3 regions of the Paenibacillus sp. MMS20-IR301 genome follow, and region 1 is predicted to be linked to each of the others. Evidence: riboswitches for the same ligand, from Rfam matches in the RefSeq annotation. Region 1 holds a riboswitch; each other region holds the start of a gene.
The links. Region 1 has a riboswitch for cyclic di-AMP ahead of LOS79_RS24600 (C40 family peptidase). Riboswitches for the same ligand answer to the same signal wherever they lie in the genome.

Region 1 (5,543 bases):
GCCTGAGTCAGGCAACGGGGCCGGAGGCATGGAGTACCCGACGCTGATTACGGCCTTCGGCGCAGCAGAGGCATCGCCGGGCACTACACTTGAGCGCACAGTAATCCATGAAATCGGCCATCAGTTCTTCTATGGCATGGTTGCCAGCAATGAATTCGAGGAAGCCTGGCTGGATGAGAGCTTCACCTCCTATGCCGAAGACCGGCTGATGGAACAGGAATACGGCGTAGCTTCAAGCCTTCCGCTGCAGTCGAGCCTGGTCACCTCCGCTCAGCCGCTCAAGCTTGCAACCTGGAAGTACAGCGGGGATGAAGCCTATACACGGAATGTATATATCCGGGGCAAGCTGGTGCTGAAGGATATTGAACGGCTTACCGGAACCAAAAATATGGATGCCATTCTTGCGGCTTATGCCCGTAAATACCGCTTCAAGCATCCTACCACCGCCGACTTCCAAAAGGTTGTGGAGAAAGTGACCAAGCAGTCTTGGCAGACTTACTTTGACCAGTATGTATATGGCGGAGGCGCTCCTGACTTTGCAGTAGATGACATCTCGCTCTCTGTCAAGCGCAGCAGCGAAGGAGATGGCCTGCAGTATGATGCTGTTGTGGATGTAAGCAACCAGGGCAGCCATTATGCAGATGTTCCTGTGAAATTCACCTTCTCGGACGGATATACCGTACAGCAATACTGGAACGGTGCGGGCAAGAGCACTACCTTCGAGCTATCCTACAAAGCGCCGCTGGTCTCCGCGGAGGTTGATCCGGAGCATTCCATCCTGCTGGAAAGTAAGCATCTTAACAATTTCAGGATGGCAGAGCTTGAATACAGCAAGCTTTCCCGCTGGACTGTCAGTATCACTACACTGCTTGAAACCCTGCTCGGAACTCTGGTCTGGTGAGGTGAAAGATTGTGAAAAGTTCAATAACCCGCGGTTGGCACAGCATGAAAGAGCAATTTTATATACTGATTCTGCTATTCATTTACCGGCTATTCTGGGGCTACTTTATGTACAAATTCATCAAAAGCGCGGTCGTTCCGGTACTGCTGCGTTATCCGGATGCCAGCGCCGGCGGCAGCGGAATGGGCAGGCTGCTGTATTACATTGAGGGGCGCACAGCCCTGTACAGTGACCCTGCTGTGCTGCGGTGGCTGTGGCTGCTGCTGGGACTGTCCCTTCTGCGGCTGCTGCTGTCCCCCTTTATCCGGGCAGGGCTGCTGCATGAGCTTCATCAGGAACGCGCGGGGGCGCGCGGGCTGTTCTTTTTTCCCGGAATGAAGCGTTATGGGCTCCCGGTGCTGCTGTTCAGTCTCGTAGAATGGGCGCTCATCCTTCTCCCGCTCTATTGGCTGCTTCCCGCTATGTACCCGCTGCTTGTCAGCGGCATTCTTAATTATCCGCAGCTGCTTCTGCTGGCGCCTTACGTCCTGGGCTGGCTCATCTACCTCTTCCTCATCCGCAAGCTGCTGCTCTATATGCAGTTTGGCTATACCGCCGGCAGCGGCATGTTCGCTTCTCTGCTGATCTGCCTGAAGGTACTGCTGAAGTCTATTCTCATCTCGGCAGTCATGGGAGCAGGCAGTCTGTTAACTCTGATCCTCTGCAGTGCCTCTGCCATCCTTTGTCCGGGCCTGCCGGCCCTTCTGCTGCGCCAGGGAGCCTTCCTGCCCTCTACCTTATTCAAAATGTGGGGAATCGCCGCACAGTATCATCTCTGGTCCAGTAAATCATTTCCACAATAATCTGCTGTTAAAATGGCATACTACAAGAGTCATTGCCTCCCTCAAAGGGCGCAAGACTCTTTTTTTGTACGGGCCCAGCCGCTGCATTTGCAAAACTGTAAATCCTTTGGTACAATGATGCCTGTACTACTAGTAACAAATTTGTAATCTTTAAGATGGATCTGAACATTACCTGTAACTTAACCTGTAACTTATGAAATTAACCTTTGCTGACAAGTCACTGTTCTGGTGCACAAAACGCCTAATTCCTTGCACCGGGAAGTGGGGGAACCATATTTTGGGTGAATTGATCTCGCTTTAGAGGGGTCATAGGGGAACCTTCTACCGAATCCTTAAGCTAACCTCGCAGGCCTTGGAAGGAGTACATCTTTTGAGAAGTCAGAATTTTAAGAAGAAATGCACCGCAGCAGCGCTGGGTCTTGTGATGGTATTCACACTGGGAGCAGGCAGCGCTTTCGCAGACTCCAAAATGGATACTGTGATCTCTAAAACAATTGGTACGGCCTATAAAACCGGAGGCACAAGCACCAGCGGTTTCGATTGCTCCGGGTTTACCAAATACGTATTCAAAAATATCGGCCTTACTTTGCCCCGCACTTCTAAAGCGCAGTACAACGTAGGAACAGCCGTCGCAAAAAGTAACTTGCGTGCCGGCGATCTGGTTTTCTTTAATACGCTGGGTAACGGAGTTTCCCATGTCGGTATTTATGTCGGAGAAGGTAAATTTGCACAATCGTCCACTTCACATGGTGTAACCATCAGTTCGCTGAGTCAGGCATACTGGGCCAACCGCTACGTTGGCGCCAAACGGGTAATGAGCACTACCGCCTATCAGGCTGTCGCTTACGATTGAACTCTTGATTATTTCCCCGGATTTTGAATCCTCTAACACTAAATGTAACTTATACAGGCCCGGAACTTGATTATTGCCGTAATCATTTCCGGGTTTTTCCTTTTCCTTATTCTACCTTTTACACATTTCTGCAAACCATGAAACAGCTTTTTCACCGGATTTTTAATAAATTATTCGAAATAACTTACCTGTAGCTTACCTTGTACGTAAATATGAGTCTTTCTAAGCACCTATAACTCTAAAATGTGCAAAAAAAATGCATTAATATGTTATAAGTGATTGCCAAGCGCCCTAGTCTTTGTTACAATTATCGCAGTGAGATTTTAGTAACATTTTTGTAATTATTGAATCTGTTTTTACAAAGGTTTTGTCATGTATTGAATAAACAGCTAATCCTAATCAACAGTCGTGCCGAGTTTCCTAACAAGTTAGGGAAACGGGGGAACCAACTTTGGGTGAATTGACCTCCTATTCTAAGAGGGGTCATAGGGGACCTTCAACCGAACCCTTAAGCTAACCTCGTAGGCATTTGGAAGGGGTATTTACTTTTGAAGAAGAAGTTAGCAGCCGCAGTACTAAGCTTTTCCATCATCTTCACCATCGGAGCAGGAAGCGCTTTCGCGGATTCCAAAATGGATAAAGTGATCGACAAAGCCATCGGGACCAAATACGTATCCGGCGGCACAACAACAAGCGGTTTTGACTGTTCCGGATTTACCATGTATGTTTTTGATAAGATCGGTATTGACCTGCCACACCAATCCGGTTCCCAATACCAGATGGGTACGGCTGTATCCCGTGACGAGATGAGACCGGGAGACCTTGTTTTCTTCAACACAAGCGGTAAAGGCATTTCCCATGTCGGCGTTTATGTTGGCGAAGGCAAGTTCGCACATGCTTCTTCCTCACGTGGTGTAACTATCAGTTCGCTGAGTGACAGCTACTACGTCAACCGCTACGTTGGCGCCAAACGGATTATGAGTACGGATGCTTACAAGAGCGTGGCTGCAGATTCCGAAGACAATGACGATGTGCAATAAGCAGTTCTAAGATAAGCGCTTTTCCAGGATTTTTGCCGAAATCTTGGGGAAGGGCTTATTTTTTTGTCTATAAAAGTACTTACCCCGCTCTATATCCGTCAAACACCCATAATGCCGTTTCATAAAATATTTTTTCGCGTTTGTCAAGTTTCTGCATTTCCGGCCGTTATTTGCGTCCAATCTGCTGGTTTTGTATATAATTATTACAAGAAGTATTCTCTCCTGAAAGGAGGTCCCCGTTATGATTAGTACTCCTGTTACATTTTATGTGGTTCCTATGGAGCCGCAGCATGCAGCTGCGATCTGTGAGTGGAATTACAGGCCCCCGTATAATATATACGGCTGGATGTCCTGGGAGCAGATGCAGGCGCTCGGTGTTGAATTCGGAGACCCGCAGCTGCGCAGCGAGCAGTATGTATCGGTCGTGAACGGCCAAGGTATTCTCTGCGGCTTCGCCCAGCTGTTTCCTATGGAAGGCGTAGTCCGTCTCGGCGTGGGCATGCGGCCTGATCTGTGCGGTCACGGCATGGGGCATCTGTTCATGAAAGCCATCGTCCAGGCTGCTCTGGCCCGTTATCCTGAGCGGGAGATCGATCTGGAGGTATTAACCTGGAACCAGCGCGCCATCCGCGCCTACCAGAAATGCGGATTTACCATTACCGATACCTATGAACGCAGAACACCAACGGGCAATAAGCCGTTTTATTGCATGGTTTATGAGAAATAACCTTCTTATTGTATGTGTCTAAAAATTTCGCAGAATACCCGTTCATTTTTTTGTCACAAATGCTATGATAACGCTTCACCTTCCAGTATAATAAAGGAAGCAGCTTACAGGGAGGGACGGATGCAGATGCAGAAATGGATTATGAGCGGTTTGTTTTTTGCCGCCTGCGCCTTTGCGGTAGTCTTAATGTTCACATTGCCCGGTAAATCCGAAGTAGCCGAAGAGAACAAGCCGACCATGCCTGAGGTGGTGCTGGATGCAGCCAGTGCAGAGGCTACAGTCAAAGTGAGCTGTATTTCCTGCCATGGCGACCAGCTTCAGGGCGGGGTAGGGCCGAGCCTCCAGCAGGAAGGCGGGCAGCATGATGCGGGTCAGATTTTCAGCATTGTGACCAAAGGCCGCGGACAGATGCCTTCCTTCAAGGATAAGCTGGCCCCGGAGGAAATTGCGAATGTTGCGCTTTGGCTGTCTGAGAAGAAATAACTCCGGTACAAGGATACCAGACTGATTTAATAAGTAAAATGCCCGTGCAGAGGATATCAGGTATCCGTGCGCGGGCATTTTTATAGAACAGACATAGCTGCTTTTGGCATAGTTCTATAATCTTTAACGGTTCTTCTCGAAAGCATCATTAATTTCATAAGCCTGACGGATATCAAGCTTCTCCACATCTGCAGCCAGGCGCAGAATAACGGTCTTGTAATCAATCGTGATATGCGGGTGATGATCAAATGCCTCTGATATTGCGGCAACCTCGTCTACAAAAGCAATGCCCTTCATATATTCGCCAAACATATATTTGCGCACCATCGTATTCTGCTCCAGCCTCCAGCCGTCCAGCTTGCCGATCTGCTCCAGCAGTTCTTCCTCTGTATATTGCATTTTGTTCCCTCCCTACCTTAGTTGGCCCTCAAAATAAACATCCCTCAGCTTCTGAAGTCCAAGGGATGTGCCAGGCTAAAGATTTTTTTCGATTTAATGTATTCTCAAATCCCGGCGAATAGTACTTCTCACCTCAAGTTTAACATGGGCCGAGGGCTGCGGACAAACCCGGCTCCCGGGGACGCCTCCGTGCTACACCAGAACAACCGATGCCAGATCCTCATCACCGAGCAGAATATTGATCCGGTGTGTATCCTTATCGTACATGACAACTCCGCTTCCGACCTTGATTACAGGC
Region 2 (5,543 bases), 3.4 Mb from region 1:
CGGTTGGACGGGCCCTGATCAGCGATCCGGCGTGGCCTGCCAAGGTGCGTGACGGCAGAATCAGTGAGATTGTTCATTTCACCTCTGATGCGGCGAATACATTGTACTAATAGCTGATATGTGAATCAGAACACCCTATGCAACAGGCATGCATGAGGTAAACCCCGTGTTTATCTGTTCATGTCTGCCTGCCTGGGTTTTTTTGGTATAATTTAGGAAGTTTCAGCAGTACATACATAAGGAGAATCATACAATGAAAGTCGAACAGAAAGATAGGGAGCTGATCCAGGCCGCCCGCGAAACCATCGACCGTAACTTCGATCTGGTAAACGAGCGCCATACGGTAGGGGCAGCGGTACGCTGCAAGAACGGTAACATCTATACCGGAGTCAATCTCTACTCGATCCATGGGTCATGTGCGGAGTTTATTGCCATAGGGGCTGCTATTACGGCAGGGGAAAGGGAATTTGAGACGATTGTAGCTGCGAGAACGAGCAGTGAAGGTGGCGTGCTTCTGCCTCCTTGCGGCAATTGCCGGGAGATGCTGGTGCGGTATGCCCCGGATATTGAGGTATTGATGGAGAGTGATAATGGTGCGGAGAAATTCAGTATTCAGGAGCTGATCCCCCGACACTGAACATGTGTCAGGCGGCTTGCAGTGATTATAGATCTGAATGCTGGTGTTGACTATATAGCTTGAACTGGAAAGCCATATGTTGATTTAGGATACAAGAATGCCCAAGGAGCTTCTTGCTGAACGGCCGGAATTCATTCTGTTGTATTCAGGGTGGAGCTGGTTATAGAGGGTCAATCCCCTCTGTCTGGTTCAAATACACTCCCAAGCTGATCCATACGGACGCCACAGCCTTTATTCGCTCAAAAAAGGTCATTGGGGAGGGCTTACGGACACGACGGCCCTTATCCGCGGCTTTTCATGGGCAAACTCCACTTTTCCGGTGAAATAACGGCGCTCATGTCCTTAAGGTCCGGCACTCCGGTACCTTTCCGCAGGCTTAACGTCTCTCATGTCCGTAACGCTATGTTAGTCCCTTGAATAACCGTTGCGTGGCTGGCTGCTTTTCTTAATGGAGGGCACATTCAACCCATTTACCTGCTATGGTGAACATTCTGTAACTCAGGAGGTCACAGTGCCCCTACATATCCCCCCGCCACCAACTCTCTTTTTTCTAAATTTTTTTAGTTCAATCTATATAGAGTACAGATAATTTCTGCTGCCGTGAGGAGGTATCTATTTATGCTTGAAAGTGTTATCTTTCCGGTACTGGTACCAAATCCAGGTGTAGTTATTGCCATGCACGCGTTAAAAAGTACAGAAACGCAGGCGGTACCCTTACTGGTGCTGAATGAGGAAGGGGAGTTATGGAGGCTTGAGCTGCATTCTGGGCTTGCGGTCAAGCTGCTGCAAGTGGATATTCCAGAATTTAATCCGCTGCACCCGCAGCAAATCGTTCTCTCTAAGGACGAACGGTATGCGGCTATTTCCAACCGGCTAGGCCAGCATGCCGCAGTCTATGATCTGCAGAGCCTGCAAGAGGTGATGAAGCTGTCCCGGGATGACTACCATTATACTACATGTACTTTCCCTCTGGCATTTGCTGAACTGGATCACCGGACCGTCCTCATAAAGGGTACTGAATGGAACAGACTCGATCTGGTCGACATGGATACCGGTGCGTTGCTGACTGACCGTGAGTCACCGGTATACGAAAGCGAAGACAAGCAGGCGACGGAACATTACCTGGATTATTTCTTCGGCAAACTGCATGTTTCACCAGACGGAGAATGGATTATTAGCACGGGCTGGATCTGGCAGCCTGTCGGGAGCATCCGTGCCTGGCATCTTCCATCCTGGAAGTCTAACTGCTGGGAGGCTGAAGACGGGCCGACTGTACATAACATATGGGAGTATACGGAGGACTGGGACTACCCCGTAACCTGGATAGATGATTATACCTTCGCGGTGTGGGGCAAAATTGAGACAGAAATGTATGATGAAGAGGATGGCGAGTTGGAGATTTATGGTGACGGTAAATCCGCTCCGGTACTGGCTTTATTTGATGTGAAAACTGGTGAGCGGAAGGAATTCTTCTTAAAAATGCCGGCAATCCGATTGACTTCAGATATAGAAGGCCTCTTTTACCCTCATGCCCAAATGGCACAGGTGCACGGTAAGCTCGTATTATGGGGGGCGATTCATGGCCTGTCCATCTTAAATCCCGATAGCGGTCATATAGAGTACTCTGAACAGACCTCACGCCCTGATCTATACCACGAATCTGCCGGCTTGTTCCTCCTGACGGATGTTTCCGGTTCTATTACCGGCCTGAAATTAAATCAATAGTTTTGACTTCAGCAAACTTTGCAGGTTATACTTGAACTACGCTTAATTTCCAGTATTTCCAGCTGGAAAGCGGGGGAACCAGTCAATTGGGGCGAATCATTGAGCTATGCAATGTAGGGTACCATCTTACCCGAGTCCGTCAGCTAACCTCGTCAGTAGTGGATGGGTCTGCTTTTTTATGTTTCTTATAACATGAGACCCTTGTGCTAAGGGTCTCTTTTTGTGTTTTTAAGAGAGATCCTGCTGGCTGCCAGTTTGGCTTTTTGACATCAAGGCTCCCAATGTCTCGCCATTATGAGAACAAAGGAGAGATTCATGTGCAAAAGGTACGTTACATAACCGACATTAACAAAATGGAAATGCTGCCCGAGGCGGAAAGATCCAGACTGAAAGAAATTACGGACAAGTTCGTATTCCGGGCAAACGACTATTACCTGTCCCTTATTAATTGGGAGGACCCGGATGATCCCATCCGCAAGCTCGTTGTTCCCGGAGAGGGCGAGCTGCTGGAGTATGGGGAATGGGACGCATCCGATGAGGAAGCCAACTATGTGGTTCACGGCTGCCAGCATAAATACCGGACCACTGCGCTCCTGATTGTCTCCGAGGTCTGCGGAGCCTACTGCCGCTACTGCTTCCGCAAACGGCTGTTCCGCAATGATGTCAAGGAAGCCTCCTCGGATGTTACCGCCGGAATCAAGTACATCGCTGCCCATCCGGAGATCAACAATGTCCTGCTCACAGGCGGCGACAGCCTGATTCTCTCGACCACCAAGCTGCGGTTCATCATTGAGAGCCTGCGGGCCATCCCGCATGTCAAGATCATCCGTCTCGGCTCTAAGCTGCCCGTGTTCAACCCGATGCGGATTTCCCAGGACCCCGAGCTGCTGGAGCTGATCCGCACCCATTCTACCGTCGAGAAGCGGATCTATATCATGGCGCATATCAATCATCCCCGCGAGATTACGCCTGAAGCCAAACGGGCCGTAAGAGATCTGCATGATGCCGGGGCCATTATCGTCAATCAGACGCCGGTGCTTAAGGGAATTAATGATGACCCGGCCGTTCTGGGTGAGCTGCTCGACCGCCTCTCCTGGGCTGGAATAACGCCATATTATTTCTTTATTAACCGCCCGATTGCCGGTAACCGTGAGTTCGTCCTGCCGCTTGAACAGGTATACCGGATCGTCGAAGAAGCCAAAGCGAGAACTTCAGGCCTTGGCAAAAGAGTCCGTCTCTCCATGAGCCATTCCTCCGGCAAAATCGAGATTCTGGCTATCGAGCAAGGCAAAGCCTATCTCAAATATCACCAGTCCCGGGATCAGGAGTACGGCAAATTCATGATCCTTGATTGCCCTGAGGATGCGGAATGGTTCGATGATCTTCCGGGTAACGAGCAGTACTGGAGCAGACCCGAAAAGAAGCCGGCGGCAACTTCAGCCTGTGAGCTGTTACAAGCGACTGTCAGCGCTAATTGAGGTTTAGTACGGAGATAACAGCAGCCCTGGTGATCAACATATCACCGGGGCTGTTCTGCCTGTGAATATCCGCCAAGTCTCACTAGTATAATGGATTATCTTGGGAGCTCTATGATATAATTTTACATTAGCAAAGCCTAACATATAGCAGCAATTCAGCAGAGGATGTGATACTGCAATGGCGAAAGGGAAGAAAAGCCCACCGGACCTGAATTCCGGCCAGGGCGGCAAGGATTACTCCAAATATTTCGATTTCAGCGACGCCAAGATTATAAGTGAGCAGGAAGGCAAAACTACCTACCGTATCAAAGGAAGAAACGTGCAGATCAACAGCCAGCCTGATTATAGGGAAGGCAAGCGCCGCGGCAAGGAAGAGATCGAGGTGCTGTACCATTTTGAGATTCTGCCGGAGATGGAGCATTTTGGCTGCGGTAAATTTTATCATATTACTACTTACGGCTGCCAGATGAATGAACATGATACCGAAACGATGAAGGGCATGCTTGAGCAAATGGGTTACCAGGCCACGCCTGACCGGAATAATGCAGATATTATACTGTTAAATACATGTGCCATCCGTGAGAATGCGGAGGATAAGGTGTTCGGGGAGCTGGGCCATCTCAAAAGCCTGAAGCTGGAGAAGCCGGGGCTCTTGCTCGGAATCTGCGGCTGCATGTCCCAGGAGGAAGGGGTAGTCAACCGGATCATGACCCGTTACGGGTTCGTGGATATGATCTTCGGCACGCATAACATCCACCGTCTGCCGGAGCTGATCAAGGAAGCGGTCTTCAGCAGGGAGCTGGTCATCGAGGTCTGGTCCAAGGAAGGCGACATCATTGAGAATCTGCCAAAGAAAAGAGAAGGGTTGCGCGCCTGGGTGAATATCATGTACGGCTGCGACAAGTTCTGTACCTATTGCATTGTACCGTTTACGCGGGGGAAGGAGCGCAGCCGCCGGCCGGAGGATGTCATTGCCGAGGTGCGGGAGCTGGCCCGCCAGGGCTTCAAGGAGGTTACGCTGCTGGGGCAGAATGTAAACGCCTACGGTAAGGATTTTACGGATATCGACTACACGTTTGGTGATCTGATGGACGATATGCGGGGGATCGATATTCCGCGTATCCGCTTCATGACTGCGCATCCCCGTGATTTTGACGATAAACTGATTCATGTGCTCGGTAAAGGGGGCAACCTGGTGGAGCATATCCACCTGCCGGTGCAGTCGGGAAGTACGGCGGTGCTGAAAAAAATGAGCCGCAAATATACGCGTGAAGCCTACCTGGAGCTGGTGCGTAAGATTAAAGCCGGGGTGCCGGATGCGGTGCTGACTACGGATATTATTGTTGGTTTTCCGGGCGAAACCGAGGAACAATTTGAAGAGACACTGTCGCTGGTGCGCGAAGTAGGGTATGATATGGCGTATACCTTTATTTATTCTGCACGTGAAGGTACACCTGCTGCTGCGATGGAAGACAATGTTCCGGCAGAGGTCAAAAGCGCGCGCCTGCAGCGCCTGAACGATCTGATCAAAGAGCAGAGCCGGCTCGGCAATGAGCGGATGCTCGGCAAGGTGGCAGAGGTGCTGGTGGAAGGCGAAAGCAAGAACAATTCGAATGTCCTCGCCGGACGGACCCGGGACAGCAAGCTGGTGCATTTCGAAGGCCCGGCGTCACTGGTCGGCACGATGGTGCAGGTGAGAATTA
Region 3 (5,543 bases), 2.5 Mb from region 1:
AGGAGTCGCTCGAATTCGTCATTGATATTCCTGCGGAGCTGGAAGCCTTCGTTATTCTGAAGCTCAGCCTGCAGCCATTTATTGAGAACGCACTCGTTCACGGCATTGAGCAGAAACGCGGCGGCGGCAGAGTAAGCATCAGCGGGCAATTAACCGGGGACAAGCTTGTCTTTGTCATTGAGGATAACGGGGGCGGGATGAGCAGCGAGACGCTGCAGAATATTCTCAAGGACCGCGAGGAATCGGATGTGTATACAGCCCCGGATGTCGGGGGGTATGCGGTCCAGAATGTATACGACCGGCTGAAGCATTTCTATAAGGGCGATTTCACCCTGAATTATTCGAGTGTCCCGGGAGAGGGCACCCGCGTGGAGATCGTCATTCCGGCGATTATGGATATTGAGGTAGAACAGTGACAACTATATAGCTTGAACTGGAAGCTTAAGTTTATTAACGATAGGAGAACGCCTGTAACAATAGGGCAATTGTATTATATACATTTGATTCATTGCTAAATGCCCGAAAAAACTATTCTATTGTATTTCGTACAATGCTTTTCAGGAAAATGAGCTTAGAATGCCAAAAACTCATGAAACGAGTGTACAAAGTACAATAGATTCTATTTTAGGGCTGATTTTGCTGTGATCTGCTGTACAAAGTACAATAGAATGAATTCTCTGCTTCCTTACTATTCAAAAGCTCAAGCTCACAGGAACCTGCAGAAGCGTTAGCGGCCGGAAGTCCAAATGTTCGCCGCAGTGACGAATAAAGCATAACGTTCAAACTTAAATGCGTCTTATAAGGAGGCTTCGGCCATGTTTAATATGATTATCGTGGATGATGAGGAACGGGCCCGGGTGGGCATCAGAACATTGATCGACTGGCAGGCCCACGGCATCAGCATTGTGGCAGAAGCCCGGGACGGACAGGAGGCACTGGAAATCTTAAGCAGCCATCCGGTAGATATTATGCTGACCGATATCCGCATGCCGCAGATGGACGGGCTGGAGCTGATTTCTGCCGTATCTGCGAAGTACCCGCATATCAAATCGGTCATTATGAGCGGGTATGATGATTTTGCCTACGCCCAGAAAGCCATCCGGGTCGGAGCCAGCAACTATCTGCTGAAGCCGAGCCGGAGACAGGAGATTCTGAATACGATTCTCGCCATCACGGAGCAGATCCGTTCAGAGAAGCTGGAGATTACTTCGCTTGAGCATCTGCGCCAGGGCTTCCGTGAGAGCCTCCCGCTCTTGAAGGAGAAGACATTAAGCCAGCTGATCCTGACCGAAAGCTCCTCCTACTCCCGGCTGCTGGCCAATCTGAAAATGAACAATCTGGTCTTCCCCTACATGATGTACGGGGTGATTCTGCTGCGGATCGACAACTTCCAGCAGCTGCACCAGAAGTATCTGCATGAGGACACCGAGTTGCTCAAATACGGCCTGAAAAATATCTGCGAGGAATCCCTGCCGGAGTCTATCGTATGTACCGCTTTTGAACATCAGGATGATATAGTCCTTGTGCTGAACACCGATGATCTGCTCGATCATGAAGAGTTAAGCGGCTATATCCGGATTATCCAGGATAATATCGCAAGCTATCTGAAGTTCACCGTCTCCGCCGGAATCGGCAGCCTGGATCATAACATCCAGCATCTGCGGCGTTCCTTCCTGGAGGCTTCACAGGCGCTTAACACCCGGAACTATACCGGCACCGGCAAAATCGTCGAGTTCAGCGGGGAGTTCGATGATGAATCCTCCCAGTCCTCCTATCCTCTGCATGAGGAGCAGGAGGTGCTGAAGGCTGTCCGCAGCGGCTCCAGCGAGGAAATCACCGAGATGCTGTCGCTGTTTAATGTGGCACTGCAGCCCGAAACCGTGTCGCGGGACCAGGTGATCAAATCGAGCTTCGCGCTGTTCTTCGCCCTGTACAAGCTGTGTATTGAGAACAACGTCAACGTGAATAAGGTGTTCGGGCAAAATCTGACCGAGCTGATTCATGTCCTGTCCCGCTCCAGTCTGGATAATATTTTCCAGTCGCTGCTGGAGACTGCCCTCAGAGTCAGCGAGCATTTGTCCTCCAAGAAGAACAGCAACAAGCTGCTTGAATCGGCCAAGCTGTACATCGAGCAGAACTATATGAAGGACATCAACCGCGAGATTGTCGCGCGGGAAATCTACATTACCCCGGGTTACCTTAGCCTGCTGTTCAAGCAGCAGCTCAAAATCAGCTTCACCGACTATCTGCACAAGGTCCGCATCGAGCGTGCCTGCCTGCTGTTCAAGGACCCGGGCATGCGGATTGAGGATATCGCGCTGCAGTCCGGGTACAATGACACGAAATACTTCTACCAGGTGTTCAAAAAGTATAAAGGTATCACCCCCAACCAGTTCCGCAGCAATGCGGAGTGAGGCGGTGTGAGGCGGGTAATACGGAGTGTGTGCCGCCTGCGGAAGATGTACCAATCATTGCGGGATCTCTGTCAAAAAAGTAAACAGGCTAGGCTCCTATTTGACCAAGATCCCTGAACGGGAAATCCAGCAGGCAATCCTCTACTTCCCGGATGCCGATCGCTCGAATGCATGCTGGTCTTGTAAAAACTCAAGCAGCAGCCTATTGAAGTGCTCGGGCTGGCACAGGTGGCTCGGGTACATCGCATCCTCAAGTATGGCTAACCGTGCAAACGAATATCGGGCCGCCGCCTTCTTCACTTGCTCCAGCACCCACTCATTCCGGTTGCCTGATACACAAAGAACAGGAATCTTCAGCCGCAGCGCGAACCCGCAGCTATCCGTGTGCCGCAGGGCCAGGCGCTGCTTAATAAGCTCCGTCGTCCGTTCATGCAATAGCTCACCCCTCAGGATACGGTAAGCTTCATACCATTTGTTGTACGTGATCCGCAAAGAACGGATGAACATTTCCGCCGGAAGATAGTGGGCCGCCCATGCGCAGATTTCCAGAAACTCCTTTACCTTACCGGCTGCCGCCGTATAATTACTATGAAAATAACTGTCTACCAAAACCATGTTCATAACCCGCTCCGGGTACTGATAAGCAAACTTGTGCGCCAGAACAGCTCCACTCGAACAAGCTACGATTACAGCCTTAGTAATAGATAACCCGTCCAGCAACCCTTTTAAATCCTCACATTGCGTGTCCACTATTCTGCTAATTTCCACATCCATTTTACCGGACTGCCCGTTCCCTCTCAGATCAAACAGAATCACTTTAGCCCGTTTGCTGAAATAATCTGCCTGCGGCTCAAACATACGATGCGAGGTCGAATGATCATGAAGAAAAACAATCGGCAGACCGCTGCCCGACACCTCATAGTATAGTGTGGTCCCATTAACTTCAATATGCGGCATTGCATATGACTCCTCTCTTGTACGCTTACGAGGTTAGCTGCCGGATTCGGGCTCAAGTGAGCATAGCCCTGCTCGAATTATTCGAGATTCACCCCAGATACCTGGTTCCCCCGCTCCCAATGTGGGATTCAGCGAATTATCATTATTTTGCAGGCATTTACTGATCCTTCTCGATAGAGGATTTCATATCATCCCGGACGCTGCCCCTCCATAAAGGGACCCCGGAACGGTAAGCAGCACGCCCGTTTAGATGACCTGCCACCGGAGAAGTAATGAAGACAAATAGAATCGCGAGCAGCAGCTTGATACTGATGGTACCGTCAGCGAACAGAAAGTACAGAAACGCACCTCCCAGCACACAGAGCACCCCGAATGTTGCACTTTTGGTGGCCGCATGCGAGCGCAGATACACATCGGGCAACCGGATCAAGCCAAATGCGCTGAGCCCGCAGAATATCGCGCCGAGCAGGACCAGAATTTTACCTATCAGTTCAAGTGTCATTTCTGTCTCCTCCTTCCTCTTCCATCACAATGCCGCGTTCAATATATCTGGCCAGCGCTGTTGTCCCAATAAAGGTAAGAATACCGATTACCAGAATGATTTCCAGAAAGTCCTGTGTATCCAGCAGCATGCAGATCACTGCAATCATTGCCAGAACATCAATTCCTATCGTATCCAGGGCGGCAACGCGGTCTGAACGGGTCGGCCCTGCCAGAAGACGGAATACGCAGGCCAGCAGCGCCAGCCCCAGAATTACCAGAGCAGCAGTCAATATGGGCTGGTTCATCCGCGGCTCACCTCCAGTATGGTCTGCTCAAAACTTTTTCGGATCTGGCTTGCCATCTCCTCTGCATCTTTAATATCAATAGCGTGGATATACAGGGTTGTTCCGTCTCTTGAGACATCCAGCGTTAATGTTCCCGGAGTCAAGCAGATCAGGCAGGACAGCAAGGTAACTTCCCACGCCGAGGTCAAGGCAGTCTCATAAGCAAAAATACCAGGGCGTATGTTGAGTTTCGGCCGGATAATATGACCAATCACTACAAAATTGGATACTGTCAGCTCACGGGCAAAGATCAGCAGAAGTTTCAGCACTGCCCATAAACGTCTAAGATAGAATGGCTGTTTCCGTGATTTCTGCATGACAAGTAAAAGCACAATTCCAAGCAGATACCCCACAATGAAGCTTCCACCGGAAATATTATTGTTCATGAACATCCACAAGAAAGCAATCAAAAGGTTAAGCACGATCTGCAGCATCATAGCCCTCTACTCCTTCATCACAGATTCAATATACAGTGCCGGCGAGGACAGAACTTCTCCAGCCTGTGATACATAGGTATATATCGCCTCAGATCCTATCCCCATTAGGATTACAAGCACCAAAAGGCATGCGGCAACGGCCGAAGAATGCTTCAACCTGACTTGTGGCAGTTCTTTCTCCGGTTCATTGCCCCAGAATGCCAGCCTGAATATCTTGATTAAGGAATACAGCACGAGGAAGCTTGATCCCAGACCAATGAGCGATAACGCCAGCATGCCGGCATCCAGAGCCCCGCGGATAATCAGAAGTTTACCAGCAAAGCCGCTAAGCGGCGGAATGCCCACCAAGGCAAGGGTCAGGATAAAGAACATCCAGCCGATGAGCGGATATTTTTTGATCATGCCGCCCATTCCAGCTAGGCGCTCTGTCCCTGCAGCGGTGATAATCATCCCGCCAAGCATGAACATCAGGGCTTTTGCCAGCATATCGTGCAGCAGATAGAACACCGCGCCGTTTAGTGAACCGGGGGTCCCGGCAGCAAGTCCGAAGATTACAAAACCTACACTAACAATAACGTTGTAATTCAAAATACGCGGAATATCGTTGTAAGCCACTGCCCCCAGGCCGCCAAGGATCATGGTGGCTACCGCCATCCAGGTAATCCATGGTTGTGTGAAATCTGTATCATTTACAAATAACAGTGTAAATGTACGAATGATTGCATACAGCCCTACTTTGGTCAGCAGTGCACCGAACAACGCTCTGACCGCAAATGGGGGGGCGCTGTAGGAGCCCGGCAGCCAGAAAAACAGGAACAGTCCGGCCTTCAGAGAGAATACGATTAAGAATAACATCGCAATTACGTTCAGCACGCCCCCCTGACCGGCTTCAGCAATACGCTGGGACA

Region 2: linked by a shared signal. The riboswitch ahead of LOS79_RS06500 (KamA family radical SAM protein) and the one ahead of LOS79_RS24600 (C40 family peptidase) in region 1 are both predicted to bind cyclic di-AMP.
Region 3: linked by a shared signal. The riboswitch ahead of LOS79_RS02460 (alpha/beta fold hydrolase) and the one ahead of LOS79_RS24600 (C40 family peptidase) in region 1 are both predicted to bind cyclic di-AMP.

Annotation. Positions count from the first base shown of each region.
Region 1 is NZ_CP135275.1:5,764,328-5,769,870, forward strand. It holds gene LOS79_RS24585 (M1 family aminopeptidase) at 1-901, shown strand, start outside; gene LOS79_RS24590 (hypothetical protein) at 946-1,743, shown strand; cyclic di-AMP (ydaO/yuaA leader) riboswitch at 1,972-2,110, shown strand; gene LOS79_RS24595 (C40 family peptidase) at 2,168-2,596, shown strand; cyclic di-AMP (ydaO/yuaA leader) riboswitch at 2,996-3,139, shown strand; gene LOS79_RS24600 (C40 family peptidase) at 3,145-3,636, shown strand; gene LOS79_RS24605 (GNAT family N-acetyltransferase) at 3,878-4,363, shown strand; gene LOS79_RS24610 (c-type cytochrome) at 4,490-4,846, shown strand; gene LOS79_RS24615 (4a-hydroxytetrahydrobiopterin dehydratase) at 4,970-5,245, opposite strand; gene LOS79_RS24620 (hypothetical protein) at 5,438-5,543, opposite strand, start outside.
Region 2 is NZ_CP135275.1:1,472,590-1,478,132, forward strand. It holds gene LOS79_RS06485 (NADH:flavin oxidoreductase) at 1-110, shown strand, start outside; gene LOS79_RS06490 (cytidine/deoxycytidylate deaminase family protein) at 254-637, shown strand; gene LOS79_RS06495 (hypothetical protein) at 1,256-2,362, shown strand; cyclic di-AMP (ydaO/yuaA leader) riboswitch at 2,392-2,533, shown strand; gene LOS79_RS06500 (KamA family radical SAM protein) at 2,680-3,840, shown strand; gene miaB (tRNA (N6-isopentenyl adenosine(37)-C2)-methylthiotransferase MiaB) at 4,019-5,543, shown strand, end outside.
Region 3 is NZ_CP135275.1:608,188-613,730, reverse strand. It holds gene LOS79_RS02470 (sensor histidine kinase) at 1-416, shown strand, start outside; gene LOS79_RS02465 (response regulator) at 816-2,414, shown strand; gene LOS79_RS02460 (alpha/beta fold hydrolase) at 2,556-3,371, opposite strand; cyclic di-AMP (ydaO/yuaA leader) riboswitch at 3,379-3,515, opposite strand; gene mnhG (monovalent cation/H(+) antiporter subunit G) at 3,529-3,873, opposite strand; gene LOS79_RS02450 (Na(+)/H(+) antiporter subunit F1) at 3,863-4,159, opposite strand; gene LOS79_RS02445 (Na+/H+ antiporter subunit E) at 4,156-4,635, opposite strand; gene LOS79_RS02440 (Na+/H+ antiporter subunit D) at 4,642-5,543, opposite strand, start outside.